Regions from separate parts of the Mesorhizobium sp. M5C.F.Ca.IN.020.29.1.1 genome, predicted to be linked through region 3. Evidence: riboswitches for the same ligand, from Rfam matches in the RefSeq annotation. Region 3 holds a riboswitch; each other region holds the start of a gene.
What was found. A riboswitch is a leader RNA that binds a small molecule or an ion and turns the genes downstream of it on or off. The one in region 3 is predicted to bind thiamine pyrophosphate.

Region 1 (4,354 bases), on a different contig from region 3:
CGTTCGTGGCGTTCGCTCGCCGCATCATAGCCGGGGCGAATGGCGCGGATGGCAAACGGCATCGCCATCACCGCGTTGACGGCGACGACCATGACAGGGGCTATGGCAAAGACATCGCTGAAAGTACGCAGGAGGAGGAACCAGCCGGCGCCGATTACGATGGGCGGCACGACGAGGACGAGGCCGGCGCCGGTATCGGTGGCGTATTCGAGCAGCGTCTTGGCGTCGACGCGACGCCTCAAGGCCAGCGCCCGTCGTGCCATGACGAGCGACAGCGACAGCGCCACTGAAAGCAGCGCCGCCAGCAAGGCGAGCACGGCGCTGGTCAGCGTTGCCTGCCGCACCGCGCGCTCGGCCGCCAGCCGGCCGAGATCGGCGCCAAGGCCTGACGTCACCGTGGCCGCCATCGGCCCGGCGACGAACAGCAATGCCAGAACGATCAATGCTGCGTTCAGCGCGGTCTCGGCCGTACCAGCCGAAAGATACCGGCGCGGTGCCACCGGCAGGTTGGCGTCGCCGACGGTGTTGGCGCCAAGCCGCATCAATGCAAGCACCACGATGAAGGTCAGCGCGATCTGCAGCAGTGTCAGCGTCACCGCGCGGGCAGGATCGAAATCGAAACGCAGCGCCTGATAGATGGCGACCTCCAGTGTCGTCGCGCCCGGCCCACCGCCCAGCGTGAGCACGATGGTAAAGGATGTGATGCAGAGCATGAAGACAAGCCCGGCGACCCCTGGCAGTGCCGCACGCAGCGTCGGCCATTCGATCAACCGGAATGCGGGCCTGGCGCCCATGCCGAGCTGGCTTGCCAGCCGCCACTGGTCGGCCGGCACTGTCGCCAGCGCCTCGAGGAACAGCCGCGTCGCCAGCGGCAGATTGAAGAAGACATGGGCTACGAGGATGCCGGACAGGCCGTATATGCCCGGCCAGCCCTGACCGCCAATCGCGGTGAGCACGCCGGCGAAATAGCCGGCACGGCCATAGAGAGCCAGAATGCCGAGTGCGGCGACGATGGCCGGCAGCGCAAGCGGCACGGCGAAGAGCTGCAGGATCAAGCCACGACCAAAGAAGCGCGGATGCCGCGACAGCGCCCGCGCAACGAACAGCGCCGGCACGACGGAAAGCAGTGTCGACAGCAAAGCCTGCCACAGCGTGAAACGGGCGACACGGAAGAGGTAGGAATCGAAAGTCGACGCGGCGCCGGTCGGGTTGCGTGTAGCTTCAAGGATGAGCCCGGCGAACGCTCCGCCGATCAGCAGCGCAACAGCGGCAAGCGCGATGGTGCCTGCGGTGACGCGGGGATCGGCAGGATATCCGGTATGCATGCCGCCCTGCCTGGTTCAACGATCGTCGAAGCAGAAAATATGGCTGAGGCCGAGTTCCCGCCCACGCCCCTCTGTCCTGCCGGACAGAGGGGGGCACCGTAAAGTGATCATCTTTCAATCACAAGCTACTTGCTCATCACCGACAGCCATTCGTCGACCCAGGCCTTGCGGTTGGCGGCGACCTCTTCGGGGCTGAACAGCAAAGTCTTGGTCGGCTTGACGAGCTTGTCGAAGGCCGGATTGAGCGGCTTGTCAGTTTTGCCGGCAGGAAACATCCAGTTGGTCTCGGGGATGACATCCTGGAATTTCGGCCCGGTCATGAAAGTCAAGAACTGTTTCGCCAACGGGTTCTTCGCACCCGTGGTGGTTATGCCGGCAACCTCGATCTGCAGATACTCGCCCTCCTCGAAGGACGCCGCCTGATAGCGTTCGGTGTTTTCGGCGACCATGTGATAGGCCGGCGACGTGGTGTAGGACAGCACCATCGGCGCCTCACCCTTGGTGAACAGGCCATAGGCCTCGCTCCAGCCCGGCGTCACGGTGAGCACCTTTGCCTTAAGCTTGGCCCAGGCTTCCGGCGCCTTGTCGCCATAGACCGACCTCACCCACAACAGCAGGCCGAGACCGGGCGTCGAGGTGCGCGGATCCTGGATGACGATCTTCTCATCGGCATTGCCGTCGACCAATTCCTCCAGGCTCTTCGGCGGGGTCTTTAGCTTTTCGGTGTCGTAGACGACGGCGAAATAGCCATAGTCGAACGGCACGAAAATATTGTCGCTCCAGCCACCCGGCACATTGACGTCGATGACGACGCCATGCGGCGAAAACAGGCCGGTGGCCTTGGCTTCCGCCGTCAGATTGGTGTCGAGGCCGAGCACGATGTCGGCCTTGGTTGCGGCGCCTTCCAGCTTGACGCGGTTGAGCAGGGCGACGCCGTCGGCGACCGCGACGAATTCGAGAATACAGCCGCATTCGGCCTCGAAGGCCTTCTTCACCGCGGGGCCTGGACCCCAGTCGGCGGTGAAGCTCTCATAGGTATAGACGGTGAGTTTTTCCTGCGCGGATGCCGGCCCGATGCCGGCGAGAAGGGCCGCCGCAAGCAGCATTGCCGAAACAAGAGTGGATAAAAACGTGCGCATCGGCGCCTCCTTCGTTCACGTTGAAAGGAATTGAGGCGTCGGGCTGTCCGAAACGTCTAATCCCTCCGCCGGTACAAACCGGATCAGGTTCAGCGGGTTGGCATGGTTGCCTCTCAGCTGGTCCGCGAAGATCGCGTCCAGCACCCCGTTAGAGCGTTTCGACACATAGGCCCGGCCCAGGTGTGGCGCAAGCGGAAGTTTGCCGGGCATCCGGAACGCGGCCTTCCGTTTCGCAAGCAGGGCTGGTAAGGGCCACGCATATGAGCAAATTCACCATCCTGCTTGGCGGCGATCTTATCCGCACGCCGCTGCTCGACCGCCAGGTCGCTGGCACGCGTGTCATCGCCGCCGACGCCGGCATGAGCCATGCCCGGACGCTGAGCCTGACGCCGGAACTCTGGGTCGGCGACTTCGATTCGGTGCCGGCGGATCTGCCGGACGAGCTGGCCGCCGTGCCCCGGCAGGTGTTTCCGGCAGAAAAGGACAAGACCGACGGCGAACTGGCTATCGCCGCCGCGCTCGAACGCGGCGCGACCAGCCTCGTGCTTGCCGGCGCGTTCGGTGGCAAGCGGACCGACCACGCCTTCTTGCACCTGGCGCTCAGCCTCCGACTGGCCGAGGCAGGGACGGACGTGCTTTTGACCAGCGGCGCACAGGAAGGCACCCCCTTGCTTCGCGGAAAGGCCGGCTTCGACTACGCCGATGGCACGCTGTTTTCGATTCTCGGCTTTTCCGACCTTTCCGGCCTGAGCGTGACCGGCGCCAAATGGCCGCTGAACCATATCGAGGTGGCGTTCGGCTCGTCGCTGACCATTTCCAATGAGGTCAAGGGCCGGCTCGAAATCGCGCTGGGCAGCGGCCGCGCGCTGTTGCTCGCCCACCCATTCCCCCTTACCGAAAGCTGACATGGCGCCGCCACTTCTCAATCTCGACGGGATAAAACTGACCTTCGGTGGCACGCCGCTGCTCGACGGAGCGGAACTGACGGCGTCGGCGGGCGACAAGATCGCTTTGGTCGGCCGCAACGGCTCGGGCAAGTCGACGTTGCTCAAGATCGCTGCGGGATTGATCGAGCCGCAGGACGGCGAGGTGTTCCGCCAGCCTTCGGCGACAGTGCGCTACCTGCCGCAAATGCCCGACATGGACGGTTTCGCCAGCGTCCGCGCCTACGTCGAGGCGGGGCTCGGACCCGCCGACGATCCCTACCGCGCCACCTATCTGATGGAGCACCTCGGCCTGTCCGGCGAGGAACCGCCGAACGATCTCTCCGGCGGCGAGGCGCGCCGTGCTGCCCTCGCCCGCGGCATGGCGCCGGAGCCCGACATTCTCCTCCTTGATGAGCCGACCAACCATCTCGACCTGTCGGTCATCGAGTGGCTGGAGGAGGAGCTTGCCCGCACCTCTTCGGCGCTGATCGTCATCTCGCACGACCGCCGTTTCCTCGAGCGCGTGTCACGCGCCACTGTCTGGCTCGATCGCGGCCAGACCCGCAGGCTCGACAAGGGCTTTGGCCATTTCGAGGAATGGCGCGACAACGTGCTGGAAGAAGAAGAGCGCGAGCAGCACAAGCTTGGCCGCCAGATCGTACGCGAGGAGCACTGGTTGCGCTACGGCGTGACGGCAAGGCGCAAGCGCAACATGCGCCGGCTCGGCGAACTGCAGACCATGCGCCAGCGTTTTCGTGGCCATCGCGGCGCCGAGGGTGCGGCGACCATGGTGGCCAGCGACGCCGCCGAATCCGGCAAGCTGGTGATCGAGGCCAAGAACATCGAGAAGAGCTTTGGCGATCTTACCGTCGTCAAGGGCTTCTCGACCCGCATCCAGCGCGGCGATCGTGTCGGCCTGGTCGGCCCGAACGGCGCCGGCAAGACGACGCTGCTGAAGATGCTG
Region 2 (4,354 bases), on a different contig from region 3:
CCGCGGCCAACGTCGAACGCAGGTACAAGTTCCTGTGCCGTGCAATCAAGAGAACCTACCGGAACTCGGTCGTTCAGTGGCGCAATCCGCGCCGGCCGGACGCACCGGCCGGACCATCCAGGTCAGCAAACCCAAGTGCGCCCGACCGGTCGCTGTGGGTTGGACCAGCGGCGATGACGTGGATGGCTAGCCATGCTGATCGACAGGTCAAAACCTTCCTCACTGGTTTTGTGGAGGGAACGATAATCGAACCGGGCTGATGCACTGCTTTCTACCCACACGCGATGCGGGCAGACCTCGACTTCGTGTGGGGAACGTGGCGCTCGGCGACGCTGACGGAACTCATCAGGACAGGGCCCGCTCGTCGTGAGGCTGGAACACCCGGCGCTGATGGCAGCCGACGCTGCTCGTCGAACGGACGCATCATCGAGCGTCGAAGGCGAAACCGCGATCTCAGTCCAAGGTCATGAAACAGGACCGCGACCCGATCGGCCCGCTCTCTCCGCGAGAGGCGCGGGCTTTCATTTGTTTGGCCGGTGCGGCGGTCCGCTTGTGGGAAAAATCTGCGGCGGTGTGTCGAGTACAGCGATGGGCTGCCTGGACAGCCGGCGTTTACCTTTCGGATGCTCTAAGGCTCCGCGCCGCCTCTTCGAGTGCCAGCGGATCGTCACCAAGGCGGTCGATGAGGTCTTGAGCTTGGTCGCCGGTGATGCCTGTTCTCATCGCCAGCGCTTCCGCTGCCTCAACATCCGATTGACCAGCGGCGCGGTTGCCTTTCTTCACTCGGCTTTGGGTCTGCGTGGGAGCTGGCACATCGGCACCAGATATCGCCGGTGGGCGAGCACCAAGCGAGCGGTCTTCGTTCTCGATTTCGACGGTCGCCTGATTCCAATGGCGCTCGTGCAGACCGTGCGTCTGGCCTTCTCGTTCCCAGATCTCATATGCGCGGCGTCGAATGCGTTCGTGTTTGTCGTCTGACATGGTCGTTCCTCCTTGTGGGTTTCACCCAACGCGAAGGAGCGTCGGAACGATCCCACCCTGCACGCCGATTTCAGACAAAGAGGGGACCCGGAAGGCTGGCTTCCGGAAGACCATGCCTGCGGCGTTGCGATGCTGCGATGCGCTAGGTGGCCCGGAGCAAATCCTAGTGCGGTGCTCGAGAGCAAGTCGTCCATCGCGCTGAAGGGTGCAGCATTGTTTTCCCTACGGAAACGCGCTTCAGGAGAAAGTTCGGCTCCTGCAGCACGATGCCAGACTAAATTAGGGCTGGCCATTGCTTGAACATCCTTTCCGCGGGTGCTACGTCGCCCATATCGACAGGGGCGCTCCGTATTGCCGGGGCTGAGATGGTGGGCGTCAAGCCTTCGGTCCCTCAAGCTGATCTGGGTAATGCCAGCGGAGCGAGGCGACTATGTTTTCAGGTGCACAGATTTCCCTGTATCCGATGTGCGATGACTTCGTCGGCGTCATCCTTAGGGCACTTTCGGCGATGGATTTCTATCGGCCGAATTTCCGCATTGAGACCGACGACATCTCGACGCTGATCGTCGGCCCGCCGGAACAGCTTTTTCCGGCCATACGCGATCTGTTCGCCTCGGCGGCGGCAAGTGGTGTGCATTGCGTGTTGTCGGCAACGGTGTCGCGTGGCTGCCCTGGCGAGCCTGACGATCCGATCTGCACACCGATTTCCGGCAGCAGCCACGAGCTGTCCCTGGCCGAGCGCATCGGCGCGGCGCGGGCGCATGTCGACGGTGCGAAAAAACTCGGACAAGAGGTCGCCGCGCAGTTCTCGCTCTATCCGCTCGGCGAGGGCCACCACATGGACGAGATCTACGGCTGCATCGACTTCCTCAAGGCCTCGGGGGTCTTCGACAGGTCGAAGAATTTCTGCACGAAGCTGAGGGGCGACGCTGGACCGGTGTTCGCGACGCTGTCGGAAGCTTTCCTTCGCTTCGGCGCGCCGCAAGGCCATGTGGCGCTCGACCTTACCGTGTCGGCGAACAGCCCGAGCCCTCGTTAGCCTTGCCTGTCAACGGGCTGCAGCGAGATCCGAAACGGCATCCGGAACGACCACCAGCTTGCCGACGAAATCCTTGGCAATGAAATCCGCCTGGGCGCGGTGGAAATCGGACAGCCTGTAGACGCCGCCGACCAGCGGCCGGATTTTCTTGTCCTCGATGTAGCCGACGATGCGGCGGAAATCGTGTCGCGTGCCCTGACTGGACCCGTGCAGCTGCAACTGCTTAAGATACATGGTGCGCAGATCGAGCTGCACGACCGGGCCGGCAATCGCGCCGGCCGTCGTGTAGCGACCTTCGGGTCTGAGGATGCGCAAGAGGTCGTTGAACATGGCGCCGCCGACCAGGTCAGCAACCACGTCGATCGGCCGGCCCTCGGTCGCTGCGTTCACGGCGGCGGGCAGGTCGGCGATGCCACGAGTGATCACCGCTTCGGCCCCGATGTCGAGCACCGCCTGTTCCTTGCCCTTGCCGACGACGGCATAGGGGATGGCGCCGCGCGCCCGCGCCAGCTGCACGATGCCGGAGCCGACGCCGCCAGAAGCGCCAGTGACCAGCACACGCTCGCCAGCTCTTAGTGCGGCACGTTCCAGCATCTGTTCGCCTGTGAGATAGGCGCAGCAGAAGGTGGCAAGTTCGACATCGGTCATTTCGGTATCGACGACATGGGCGTTCTCGGCTGGCACAGCCTGGTATTCGGCATAGCCGCCGTCACGGCCGTGGCCCATGTAGTCGATGTCGGCGAGGGAATCGTCGTCGCGGTTGTAGATCGAGAAATCGACCATCACCCGCTCGCCGATACGGTCCGGCGAGACGCCATCGCCAACGGCGACGATGTGGCCGACCGTGTCTGTGCCCTGGATGCGCGGGAAAGTCAGCGTGTTGCCTTGGCGGCGCCAAGTCGATACCGCGGCAGCATCTTGCTCCGTGCCATAGGCGCCCTGACGCACCCAGACATCGGTGTTGTTCATGCCGCAAGCGGTGACCTTGACCAGCACTTCACCTGGGGCGGGCGAGGGCACTTTCACGTCGGTGCGGTAGACGAGCTTTTCCGGCCCGCCGTGACCGGTCAGCTGCACGGCGGCCATGGTGGCGGGGAGGGTTTTGGTCATGGCGTTCATGTCGATCTTCAGATGTTTGCAAACACGCTTTTCACCGCATCGGCCGTCTTCGAGACGATGATGTCGGCCTCTTCGCGGGTGAGGCAGAGCGGCGGCGCAAAGCCGAGAATGTCGCCCTGCGGCATGGCGCGGCCGATGACACCGCTTGCGGCGAGGGCGGTTGCGACCTGCGGCCCGATCTTTTGCGATGCATCGAAGAACACGCGATCATTTCTGTCCGCGACGAATTCGATTGCCGCCAGCATGCCGTCGCCGCGCACCTCGCCGACATTTTTGTGGCCGCCGACGGCTTTCGCCAGTTCGGCGCGGAAATAGGCGCCGGTCTCGCCGGCGTTGGTCACCAGGTCCATCTCGTCGATCAGTTCCAGGTTGGCGACGCCCGCGGCGACGCAGATCGGATGCGCCGAATAGGTCCAGCCATGACCGAGCGAGCCGAGCTTGTCGGAACCCTGCACCAGCACCTGCCAGACCTTGTCCGAGACGATGACACCCGACAGCGGCGCATAGGCCGAGGTCAGGCCCTTGGCGATGGTGATCAGGTCTGGCTGGAGGCCGTAATGGTCGGAGCCGAACATGGTGCCCAGCCGGCCGAAGCCGGTGACCACTTCGTCGGCGACCAGCAGCACATCGTACTTCTTCAGAACCGCCTGGATCTTTTCCCAATAGAGGGCGGGCGGTGGCACGATGCCGCCGGTGCCGAGGATCGGCTCGCCGATGAAGGCGGCGACGGTATCGGGCCCTTCGGCGAGGATCGTCTCCTCCAGCTTGTCGGCGCAGTATTGGGAAAACTGCTCCTCGCTCATCGAGCGGTCGGCGCGGCGGAAATAGTAGGGCGCTTCGGTGTGCAGGATCGGCGCACGCGGCAGGTCGAAGGCGTTGTGGAACAGGTCGAGCCCGGTCAGCGACCCCGTCATAACGCCTGAGCCGTGATAGCCGCGCCAGCGCGAGATGATCTTCTTCTTCTCCGGCCGGCCGAGCACGTTGTTGTAGTACCAGATCAGCTTGATGTTGGTTTCGTTGGCGTCGGAGCCGGAAAGGCCGAAATAGACCCTCGACATGCCTTGCGGGGCGCGATCGATGATCATCTTGGACAGCGTGATCGACGCCTCGGTGCCGTGGCCGACATAGGCGTGGTAATAGGCGAGGTTCTTGGCTTGCGCGGCGATGGCGTCGGCAATCTTCTGGCGGCCATAGCCGACATTGACGCAATAGAGT
Region 3 (4,274 bases):
TAAAGACTTGGCAGGCCGTATCGCTCGCGAAGGGTGCGCTCACCCCCAGCGTCGAAAAGACTTCCGGACGCTCCAGCAAAGGCATCACGTCGTCGATGAAGCTTTGCTGGTCGACCCAATAGTCGAGGCTAGTCGAGGCAAGCGGGTCGCTTTTCGGGTATGCGCCAACCGGCCTCGTGACTGCCGAGGCCAAAGATCACGGCATTGAGATATGCGCAGCGGCGGGCTCATTTTTCGCCGGCTATATAGGCGTTGCTGTAATAGGCCGCGAAATCGGGGCGTGCGCCGATCAGGTTCCCATCGCTGTCGCGCAGGGCGCCGGCCTTGAACAGGTAGTCGCCGATCGCCTCCATCTTTACTGGATCGATTGTGCCGATCGCGCCGGTGGGGCTTTGCAGATAGTGGCCGTCGACCAGCGCCTTCAGGGATGCTTCGATCAGCGGACGGTCGGTCAGCACGTCGCTGTTTGCTGCGATCAGGATATCAGCCGCTTCTTGCGGATGTTCGACGGCGAAGGCATAGCCGCGCCTGGTCGCGGCGATGAACCCAGTTGCCGTGTCCTTGTTCTTTTCGAGGTAGGCCCGGCTCGAGCCAATGAAATTGGTGTGTTGGTCGGGCGCGCCGTAATCGGCGTAGCGGAAGGCGCGTTGGGCCTTGCCGTCAAGTTCCGCTTTGATCCCCTCCCAAGTATAGACTTCGAGCGTAAAATCGACTGCGCCATCGGCCAAGGCCTCATAGGCGGAGGTGCCCAGCGTCACCGTTTCGAATTTGCCCTCGCCGCCATCATGGCGGATGATGGTGCCGATCAGCGCATTCTCCCAGGCGCTGCCGAAACCGCCATAGGTTAGGCCGTCCAGGTCCCTTGGGGACTGTATATCGGCGCGGTCGGCATTGAACACCAGCCTGCCGGTTTCTGTCTGCATGATGGCGTAGGTGGCGACGAGGTCGGCGCCGGCGGTGCGTTGGGTGAACAATCCTATGGATCCCAATATACCGAAATCAGCCACGCGGTTGGCGATCAGCGTACCGGCCGCAGTGTCGCTGTAGGGCAGGATCTGCACGTCGAGCCCGGCCTCGGCGTAGAAGCCTTTCGCCTGGGCGACATAGAGCCCGACATGGTTTGTGTTCGGCGTCCAGTCTAGTGCGACGGTGACAGTCTGCTGGGCGCGGACGGACGTGACGGGACCGAGCCCGGAGATCAATGCGGCAGCGATGAAGAGGCGTCTGGAAAGCATGGTCATGTCCTTTGGGCGGGCTGTGGATCGAGCAGGGTATCGAGGATGTCGGCTTCGATGGCGCTGGCTTCCGGCGAGACAAGATCCGTGCGCGGGCGCGGAAGAGGTATGGCGATTTCGCGCAGCACGCGGGCGGGGCGGCTGCTCAGCACATAGATGCGGTCGGACAGGAAGACTGCCTCGCGCACGTCGTGGGTGATCAGCAGGACGGTCCAGCGGTGTCGGTCCCACATCATCGCAAGCCAGCGCTGCATGCCGGTGCGCGTGAGGGCGTCGAGTGCGCCGAACGGTTCGTCGAGCAACAGCATGGCGCGGTCCTGCACGACGGTACGCAACAGCGCGGCGCGCTGGCGCATTCCGCCCGAGAGCTGCGCCGGATACCTTTGCTCGAAGCCCGCAAGGCCGAATTCGCCGAAGAGCGGCGCCACCTTGTCGCGCGCCGCCTTGCGGGACATGCCTTGCACTTCCAAACCGAGCGCGGTGTTGTCGATAACCGTGCGCCAAGGCATCAGGGCATCGTGCTGCGGCATGAAGGCAAACGGTCGGCGCGCGTCGGCCAATGGCCGCCCGTCGAAGTCGACACCGCCGCCGTAGCCTTCGAGACCGCCCGTCAGCAATTTGAAGATCGTGGATTTGCCGGCTCCGGAGGGGCCGAGGATTGAAACGAATTCGCCCGGCTCGACATGCAGGGTGATGCCGGCAAGCACGTCAATGTCGCCAAAACGCTTGCTGACTTGGCGCAGCTCCAGCCGCCTGCTCATGATTTTCGTGCGGCATCGAGCCGCTCCCATGGCATGGCGGCGCGCTGGATCAGCACCGTGGCGGCAAACAGGGCCAGCGTGAGCAAGGCGCTGATCAGCACGGCTGCGAGCACGAGATCGGGCCGGAAATTGTTCTTGGCGTTGAGCATGTAGATGCCGAGCCCTTTGGCCGCGCCGGCATATTCCGCGAAGATGGCGCCCACCACGGCGTAGGTGATCGAGATACGCAGCCCGGCGAAGAAATAGGGCAGCGAGGAGGGCAGGCGGGCCAGCAGGAAAATGCGCATGCGGGAAGCGCCCATCGAACTCAGAAGCGCCGAGATGTCCCGATCCGTCGATTCGTAACCCTGCACCAGCGCGACCAGCATGGGAAAGAAAGTCACGAGGGCGACCAGCATGATCTTCGGCGTCAGCCCGAAGCCGAACCAGAGAATGACCAGCGGGGCGATCGCCACCAGCGGCAGCGTCTGGCTAATGATGAAGACCGGGAACAGGGCGCGGCGCAGCGGTTTGAAGAAATCGATCAGCACCGAAAGAAGGAAGGCAACGGCCAGCGAGCAGGCGAAGCCCACCAATGTGGCACTGGTGGTCGGCACAGTGTTGTCGAACAGCGCCTGGCGCTGCTGGATGGCCTGGGCGAGAATGCGTGACGGCGCGGGCAGCGTGGTGGGCGAGATGCCCGAGATGCGCGCATAGAGCTCCCAAGCCAAAACCAGCGTGCCGACAGATAGCAAGGCCGGTCCGATCTTGGCGAACAAGGCTGCGATTCGCGGCGCGGCGGAGAAAGATTGGGACATGCGAGACCTGTCTGGCGCGAAAAGATCAGCGCGGGGCCGGGCTGTTGGCCGAGACCGTGAGGTCGGTCGTGACATGGCCCTCGGGCGTGCCAACCGGGAGCGTCGAAATATCGCCTGTGCCCATGCGCAACCGATCGCGACAAGGGTCGAGCGCATCGAGCGCGGAGATGTCGACACCGACGAAATCGCCGGTCCTCGGATAAAGAGAAATCTGTACGTCAGAAAACATCGCCCGCCTCGCTCCGCTGGTATTATCCAGATCAGCTCTAGGGTTTACGGGCTTGCAGCCCATCTCTCAGCCCCGACGATACGGAGCACCCCTGTGGATGGCGGCAATTAAACAGATATGGGGTGGAGCTGCAAGTCAGGGTCCGGCCCCGTGAAACTTCGGGTCGGAGGAGGTGGGCCGCAGTGCTATGCGATCGCAGCGGGTGCGGAAAGGCGACGATCGAGTGGACAGTTTCCCGTTCGTCGCCATTGTCGATGCCAGGCGTTTGGTGAATTGTGGAAGCATGAATTGCATTCGTTGTAGGCAGCGGGTTTCTATTTCGCCCATTACGACCGCGCTTTGTTGGAGAGCCAAATGCAAGAATTTATCCTTTTTGCGCTCGTAGGGTTTGTAGCTCAAGCTGTCGACGGGGCTCTCGGCATGGCCTACGGCGTGGTTTCCTCGACAACGCTGCTGGGGTTTGGCGTGTCTCCTGCACACGCTTCGGCTTCAGTTCACGCGGCTGAGTTGTTTACCACTGCGGCCTCGGGTTCGGCTCACCTCTATCACCGCAATATCGACTGGAAACTTTTCTGGCGGCTGATGCCATTTGGCGTGCTCGGCGGCGTTCTCGGCGCTTTTGTGCTCACCTCGTTTGAGGGGGCGATCATGAAGCCATATGTGACGACATACCTTGCGCTCGTCGGAGCTTGGCTCCTGTTCCGTTCCTTCCGGCGGATCCCAAGCAAACCGGTCCCTGCGGGCGTGGTGCCTCCCCTTGGGCTTGGTGGTGGATTTCTCGATGCCGCAGGGGGTGGCGGATGGGGACCAATCGTAACGACGGGCCTTCTCGGTTTTGGCGGGACGCCCCGCTACGTTATTGGAACAGTAAATGCGAGCGAGTTCCTCATCACGCTCTCGGTGTCTCTGACCTTCTTGTTTGCATTACTAACGGGCCATTGGGCGGAGGCAGGAGAGCTAACGGAAAATCTACTCTCTGTCGCCGGCTTGATCCTTGGCGGCGTAGTCGCAGCGCCGATGGCCGGTTGGGTGGTGAAGTCAATCGCAGAAAAGACGCTTCTCAGGCTCGTTGGCATTCTCATTATACTGCTGGCGGGCTGGCAAACCGCGCAACTCTTCGAATGGGTGTAAACTGAGGCACATCGAAAAAGTTGTCGGCGTCGCTTCCCCGGCGGCCGTGCCGGAAACGAAAACTCAGTTCCCAAATGGAACGAAGAGACCCCTTTGATGTTTGGCTTCCTTGGACAACCGG

Region 1: another riboswitch for thiamine pyrophosphate. It lies ahead of thiB (thiamine ABC transporter substrate binding subunit); the one in region 3 lies ahead of EOA85_RS28600 (HMP/thiamine-binding protein).
Region 2: another riboswitch for thiamine pyrophosphate. It lies ahead of EOA85_RS14580 (YkoF family thiamine/hydroxymethylpyrimidine-binding protein); the one in region 3 lies ahead of EOA85_RS28600 (HMP/thiamine-binding protein).

What each region holds. Positions count from the first base shown of each region.
Region 1 covers NZ_RZSW01000213.1:213-4,566, forward strand. Annotated here, with positions in the region: partial or broken gene thiP (thiamine/thiamine pyrophosphate ABC transporter permease) at 1-1,325, opposite strand, end outside; gene thiB (thiamine ABC transporter substrate binding subunit) at 1,451-2,464, opposite strand; TPP riboswitch at 2,508-2,622, opposite strand; gene EOA85_RS18030 (thiamine diphosphokinase) at 2,725-3,369, shown strand; gene EOA85_RS18035 (ABC-F family ATP-binding cassette domain-containing protein) at 3,371-4,354, shown strand, end outside.
Region 2 covers NZ_RZSW01000153.1:2,672-7,025, reverse strand. Annotated here, with positions in the region: gene EOA85_RS14590 (hypothetical protein) at 1-260, shown strand, start outside; gene EOA85_RS14585 (DUF2934 domain-containing protein) at 613-981, opposite strand; TPP riboswitch at 1,309-1,421, shown strand; gene EOA85_RS14580 (YkoF family thiamine/hydroxymethylpyrimidine-binding protein) at 1,412-2,020, shown strand; gene EOA85_RS14575 (alcohol dehydrogenase family protein) at 2,030-3,139, opposite strand; gene EOA85_RS14570 (aspartate aminotransferase family protein) at 3,148-4,354, opposite strand, start outside.
Region 3 covers NZ_RZSW01000517.1:245-4,518, forward strand. Annotated here, with positions in the region: gene EOA85_RS28585 (ABC transporter substrate-binding protein) at 228-1,241, opposite strand; gene EOA85_RS28590 (ABC transporter ATP-binding protein) at 1,238-1,996, opposite strand; gene EOA85_RS28595 (ABC transporter permease) at 1,993-2,793, opposite strand; partial or broken gene EOA85_RS28600 (HMP/thiamine-binding protein) at 2,873-3,022, opposite strand; TPP riboswitch at 3,013-3,125, opposite strand; gene EOA85_RS28605 (sulfite exporter TauE/SafE family protein) at 3,377-4,153, shown strand.